DNA from 2 places in the Streptomyces sp. NBC_00075 genome. Region 2 is predicted to be linked to the other one. Evidence: predicted binding sites of a transcription regulator. Region 2 holds the regulator's gene; the other holds the start of a gene.
The links. Region 2 encodes HrcA, which represses chaperone genes, less so after heat shock. Its sites were predicted from a motif close to TTNGCACTCNGNNNNNCNGAGTGCNAA; they were not measured.
Positions count from the first base shown of each region.

Region 1: a site for HrcA is predicted at 1,815-1,841, ahead of groES (co-chaperone GroES). Genes of this name have one in related genera too.

Region 1 covers NZ_CP108243.1:4,110,106-4,113,513, reverse strand. Annotated here, with positions in the region: partial or broken gene OG787_RS17515 (polysaccharide deacetylase family protein) at 676-879, shown strand; gene OG787_RS17510 (polysaccharide deacetylase family protein) at 876-1,634, shown strand; gene groES (co-chaperone GroES) at 1,986-2,294, shown strand; gene groL (chaperonin GroEL) at 2,442-3,408, shown strand, end outside.
Region 2 covers NZ_CP108243.1:7,647,543-7,650,950, reverse strand. Annotated here, with positions in the region: gene dnaJ (molecular chaperone DnaJ) at 1-783, opposite strand, end outside; gene hrcA (heat-inducible transcriptional repressor HrcA) at 784-1,800, opposite strand; gene OG787_RS33470 (MBL fold metallo-hydrolase) at 2,028-2,783, shown strand; gene OG787_RS33465 (DUF3097 domain-containing protein) at 2,815-3,408, shown strand, end outside.

The sequences.
Region 1 (3,408 bases), 3.5 Mb from region 2:
CGAACAGTAGGACAAACATACAAAAACAGGTCACTGGCCCGTGCCGGAATTCTCGCGCTCGCCGCAGCCACCCTCGCCTCCGCCTGCGCGGAAGGCGCCGCCCCGCCGAAGAACGCCCGCCCCGCCCCCGGCCAGGAACTCCGCCTCCACGCACCCCCGGCCCGCGCCCTGGACGCATACGCCCGAAAACTCGGCCGGGCACAAGCGGCCCGCACGGCCACGGTCAAGCGCTGGGGCCTGACCGCACCCCCGCCTCCCGCCCTACGGCAACTACGGCGAGGACAGCTTGCGCGCCACGTCGTGCGGCGTGAAGCACGTACCGTTCCTGTGGACCGAGCAGGGGTGAGCCTGTTCAGCCGCGCGCCCCGAACGGTCTTGGGCGGACTGGTCCCCGGCGTACTCGACCCCGGGGCGGCGACACGCATCTTGTGCGTGGTCCGGGCCCGGGAGGCCGGTTCCCTCACGACCTGGCCAAGTGGGTACGGCCAAAGGCGACGGGGAGGCCCTGAACCATCCTCTGGTGGAGCAGGGGCCCCGCACGCTGGCACCGCACCTCGTGTCCCAGATCGCACAGCCACGCTAACCCGGACGGCCCAAGACACCGCAAGCCTGGAAGTCGACGATCACACGATCGAGCTAAAAGGACCTTGTTCGCGCTCCTCCGCAAGGAAGATGCCACCCCTCTGGAACGAGGAGGTCTTCGCCGACCACTGGGACTACCGCGAGTGGGACCGGGACATCCACCCCGGCGACATCGTCCTCAGCCACTTCCGGGGCAAGGGCGACTGGAAGGGCACGATGCCCGACATGGTCCGCCGCTTCATGAAGCTCGTCACCGCCAAGGGGTACGCGGTGGCCCGCCTGGAGGACTACCTGTGACCGCGCGCCCCCTGGCAGCCGCCGCACTCGCCGCCGCACTCCTGGCAACGACGGCCACCGCGTGCGCCCGGCCCGTGGCCCCCGTCGAACGCCCGGCCGAGAAGGCGGTACGCGCCGACTCCGCGCCCGACGACCCCCAGGCGTACCGCCGCTGGGGCCTGCCGGCCCCGTTGCCCCCACCCCCGCCCGCGCACCCGAGGGCCCGCCTCCGCACGGCGGGTCCGGGCCTCCCCCCGGTCGTCGACCACATCCCGACCCACGACAAGGTCGTCTTCCTCACCTACGACGACGGCGCCGAACGCGACCCCCGGTTCGTCGACCTGGTCCGCGAACTGCGCCTCCCGGTCAGCATGTTCCTCACGGACAGCGTCGTGGGCCCGGGCTACGCCCACTTCGCCCGCCTGCGCGAGGTCGGCGCCAACGTCCAGAACCACACCCTGGACCACCAGTCCCTGCGGGGCCTGCCGTACGCCGGCCAGCGCGCCCAGATCTGCGGCCAGCAGGACAAACTCCGCGAACGCTTCGGCATCCGCCCCCGCCTCTTCCGCCCGCCCTACGGCACGTACGACACGACCACACTGAGAGCGGCCGCGGACTGCGGCGTATCAGCGGTGCTCCTCTGGACCAAGGGGGCACCCCTCCGCCCGGGCGCCATCGTCCTGGTGGGCCCACCCCAGGTCGAACGAACGGTGAGGCTGCTCCGCGAGGTGCAGGGGAGGGGACTGAGCGTGGCGCGCCTGGAGGACTATCTCTGACCTGCGGTTTTCGGCAAGGAAGGGCGGGCGTCTTCAGCGCCGGGGCGGGCATCCCCAGCCCGTCCGGCGTTTGAGGACGGGCGCGTCAAGCGCGACAACGGGGGTTTGGGGGGCAGAGCCCCCAGGGCCGGTCACCTGGACCCACGATCACCAGAAACCCCCGCCGAACCGCCGACGGAATTAGCAGTCCGCTTGACCGAGTGCTAATCGCAGTCATAGTCTCAGGTCTGGCACTCCCCCCTGGAGAGTGCCAACAGCGACGGGCAGGTCCGGCACCCGCGACGACGGATCCACCTGGTCGCCACCTCAGACAGTTAACCCCGTGAGATCTCCGAAGGGGGAGGTCGGATCGTGACGACCACCAGCTCCAAGGTTGCCATCAAGCCGCTCGAGGACCGCATTGTGGTCCAGCCGCTCGACGCCGAGCAGACCACGGCCTCTGGCCTGGTCATCCCGGACACCGCCAAGGAGAAGCCCCAGGAGGGCGTCGTCCTGGCCGTGGGCCCGGGCCGCTTCGAGAACGGCGAGCGCCTGCCGCTCGACGTCAAGACCGGCGACATCGTGCTGTACAGCAAGTACGGCGGCACCGAAGTGAAGTACAACGGCGAGGAGTACCTCGTCCTCTCCGCTCGCGACGTGCTCGCGATCGTAGAGAAGTAATTCACCCGGTTTTACCGGCACCACCGGTATTGCCTGCATCACCAGCATTGCAGTGTGAACTACGCCCCTGGCCCCCGCGACCTCAACAGCCGGGTGCCGGGGGCGCAGTTCGTTCTCCCAATTTTCCGAGAGGGCTGAACCGCTCCCATGGCGAAGATCCTGAAGTTCGACGAGGACGCCCGTCGCGCCCTTGAGCGCGGCGTCAACAAGCTTGCCGACACGGTCAAGGTGACGATCGGCCCCAAGGGCCGCAACGTCGTCATCGACAAGAAGTTCGGCGCTCCCACCATCACCAACGACGGTGTCACCATCGCGCGCGAGGTCGAGCTGGACGACCCGTACGAGAACCTCGGCGCCCAGCTGGTGAAGGAGGTGGCGACCAAGACCAACGACATCGCGGGTGACGGTACGACCACCGCCACCGTGCTGGCCCAGGCGCTCGTCCGCGAGGGCCTGAAGAACGTCGCCGCCGGCGCCTCCCCGGCCGCCCTGAAGAAGGGCATCGACGCGGCGGTCAAGGCTGTGTCCGAGGAACTCCTCGAGACCGCCCGCCCGATCGAGGAGAAGTCCGACATCGCCGCCGTGGCCGCGCTCTCCGCGCAGGACACGCAGGTCGGCGAGCTGATCGCCGAGGCGATGGACAAGGTCGGCAAGGACGGTGTCATCACCGTCGAGGAGTCCAACACCTTCGGTCTGGAGCTGGACTTCACCGAGGGCATGGCCTTCGACAAGGGCTACCTGTCCCCGTACATGGTGTCCGACCAGGAGCGTATGGAGGCCGTCCTCGACGACCCGTACATCCTGATCCACCAGGGCAAGATCTCCTCCATCCAGGACCTGCTGCCGCTGCTCGAGAAGGTCATCCAGACCAACTCCTCCAAGCCGCTGCTGATCATCGCCGAGGACGTCGAGGGCGAGGCCCTGTCGACCCTGGTCGTGAACAAGATCCGCGGCACCTTCAACGCGGTCGCGGTCAAGGCCCCCGGCTTCGGTGACCGTCGCAAGGCGATGCTCGGCGACATGGCCGCGCTCACCGGCGCCGAGGTCATCGCCGAGGAGGTCGGCCTCAAGCTCGACCAGGTCGGCATCGACGTACTGGGCACCGCCCGCCGCG
Region 2 (3,408 bases):
CCGCTGGAACTGCGAGTGCGGCAGCTCATGGATCTCGACGTACAGGTCACCGGCGGGACCACCACCGGGCCCCACCTCACCCTCACCGGCGAGCTGGATCCTCGTACCGTTGTCGACACCCGCGGGGATCTTCACGGTCAGCGTCCGCCGCGACCGCACCCGGCCGTCGCCCGCGCACTCGGGGCACGGCGTCGGGACGACGGTCCCGAACCCCTGGCACTGCGGACAGGGCCGCGAGGTCATGACCTGGCCCAGGAAGGACCGGGTCACCTGCGACACCTCACCACGCCCGCGACACATGTCGCAGGTCTGGGCAGAGGTGCCAGGCGCAGCACCCTCACCGCTACAGGTACCGCACACCACGGCCGTATCGACCTGAATGTCTTTAGTAGTACCAAAAGCAGCTTCATCGAGCTCGATATCGAGCCGGATCATCGCGTCCTGGCCGCGCCGCGTACGCGACCTCGGCCCCCGCTGGGACGCCGTTCCGAAGAACGCGTCCATGATGTCCGAGAAGTTCCCGAAGCCACCGGCGCCGAAGCCGCCCGCGCCCCCGCCGCCCGCCTGGGACAGCGGATCGCCGCCGAGGTCGTAGACCTGCTTCTTCTGCGGGTCCGACAACACCTCGTACGCGGCGTTGATCTCCTTGAACCGCTCCTGCGTCTTCGGATCGGGGTTGACGTCCGGGTGCAGCTCGCGGGCGAGCCTCCTGAACGCCTTCTTGATCTCGTCCTGGGACGCGTCGCGGCGCACGCCGAGTACGGCGTAGTAGTCCGTGGCCACTTACGACTCCGCCAGGATCTGTCCGACGTACCGTGCCACTGCGCGTACCGCTCCCATCGTTCCCGGGTAGTCCATGCGGGTCGGTCCGACCACGCCGAGCTTGGCGACTGCCTCGCCGCCCGAACCGTAGCCGACCGACACGACGGACGTGGAGTTGAGTCCCTCGTATTTGTTCTCGTGACCGATTCGTACGGTCATGCTCGAATCCCCGGCCTCACCAAGGAGTTTGAGAAGTACGACCTGTTCCTCCAGAGCTTCGAGGACCGGCCGGATAGTGAGGGGAAAGTCATGTCCGAAGCGGGTCAGATTGGCGGTTCCGCCGATCATCAGCCGCTCCTCGGCCTCCTCGACGAGCGTCTCCAGGAGAGTGGAGAGCACCGTCGCGACCGTACCCCGGTCCTCCACCTCGAAGGCGTCCGGGAGGTCCTGCACGAGCTGCGGCACGTCCGCGAAGCGGCGGCCCGCGACCCGGCTGTTGAGCCGCGCGCGTAGATCCGCCAGAGACGTCTCCCCGAAAGGCGCGGGGCAGTCGATCATCCGCTGCTCCACGCGGCCGGTGTCCGTGATCAGTACGAGCATCACGCGCGCGGGAGCGAGCGAGAGCAGCTCCACGTGCCGCACGGTCGACCGGGTGAGCGACGGATACTGCACGACGGCGACCTGCCGCGTGAGCTGGGCGAGCAACCGAACGGTCCGCCCGACGACATCGTCGAGATCGACAGCCCCGTCAAGGAAATTCTGGATGGCACGCCGCTCGGGAGCGCTCATCGGCTTGACGCCGGCGAGCTTGTCGACGAAGAGCCGGTAGCCCTTCTCGGTCGGGATGCGCCCGGCACTGGTGTGCGGCTGGGCGATGAAACCCTCGTCCTCCAGGGCGGCCATGTCGTTGCGGACGGTCGCCGGGGAGACCCCGAGGTTGTGCCGCTCGGTGAGAGCCTTGGACCCGACCGGTTCCTCGGTGCCGACATAGTCCTGGACGATGGCGCGCAACACTTCGAGCCTGCGTTCACTGAGCATCGCGCACACCTCCAACTGCTGTCGTCCCCTGAGTGCCTGGGCCGTCCCTGGCACTCTTCGTGTGCGAGTGCCAGAGTTCCCCGGCCCAGTGTACGGCTGTCGGGTACGCCCCCGGCAAGGGCGGCCTGCGCCGATCTGCCGACGTGTACCGACCTGTCCTGCGATGTCGTGTCCGCGGCAACCCGGTCGTGGCGACCACTTCCTCCCCGTCCCGCTAGCGTCGCCGCATGAAGGTGACTTGGGAAGAGCCGGGGTGGCACGACCTGGGCTGGGAGCGGCTGGCGGCCGGGGTGGGCAGACGCCGGCTGCCGGTCTGGGACTGCACGGTGGGGCTGGTCGCAGGGGCGGGCGGCGCACTCCTGATCGACGCGGGATCGAGCCTCGCGGAGGGCGCGATCCTCCGCCTGGAGGCCCAGAAACTCGCCCGCCGCCGTGTGGACTTTCTCGCACTGACGCACGCCCATTTCGACCACGTTTTCGGAGCGGCGGTGTTTGCGGGTGCGCATGTCATCGCGGCGGAGGGCGCGGGGGACGAATTCGAGGAAGTGGGGCGCGAGGCGTTGTGCGCGGACGCCGTACGCAACGGTCTGGACGCCCGCGCGGCGGAGGAGGCGGCGGACACCCTGGTGGTCCCGCACGAGGAGGTCGGGGAAACCCTGACAGTTGCCCTGCGCAACGGCCCGGAGGTACTCCTGGTGAACGCCGGCCCCGGCCACACCCGCGGCGACCTGGTGGCCGTCGTACCGGGCGACCCGACCGTGGTCTTCTGCGGCGACCTGGTCGAGGAGTCGGGCGAACCCCAGGCGGGCCCCGACGCCGTACCGTCGCACTGGCCCGCGACCCTGGACCGCCTCCTGACCCTGGGCGGTGAGGACGCGCTGTACGTCCCCGGTCACGGAGCGGTGGTGGACGCGGCGTTCGTACGGGCCCAACGGGACGCGCTGGCAACCCGTTTCGGCGTGTCGCGGCGGGGAGTGGACTGACGACGCGGGAGCTTCTCCTATCGTCATCCGAATGCGCCAGTACTCTCCGGACCTGACCCCACCGTGGAAGAAGCCCAAGCCCGTACCGCAGGTACCGGCGGAGCCCGGCCTGGTGGTCGAGGAGCCGGGTACGGGTTTCTGCGGCGCGGTGATCCGCTGCGAGGCGGGCACGGTCACCCTGGAGGACCGCTTCGGCAAACACCGGGTGTTCCCGCTGGAGCCGCGGGGGTTCCTGCTGGAGGGCAGGGTGGTGACGCTGGTACGCCCGTCCGCCTCGGCGGCCGCGCCCTCCCGTACGGCCTCCGGTTCGGTCGCGGTCCCCGGTGCACGCGCGCGTGTGGCCCGTGCCGGGCGTATCTACGTCGAGGGCCGGCACGACGCGGAGCTGGTCGAGAAGGTGTGGGGCGACGATCTGCGCATCGAGGGCGTCGTCGTGGAGTACCTGGAAGGCGTGGACGACCTCCCCTCGATCGTGGCCGAATTCGACCCCGGCCCGGACGCTCGCCTGGGCGTCCTGGTGGACCACCTGGTCCCCGGCAGCAAGGAGTCCCGTATCGCGGCGTCGGTGACCAGCGAGCACGCGCTGGTGGTGGGCCACCCATACATCGACATCTGGGAGGCGGTG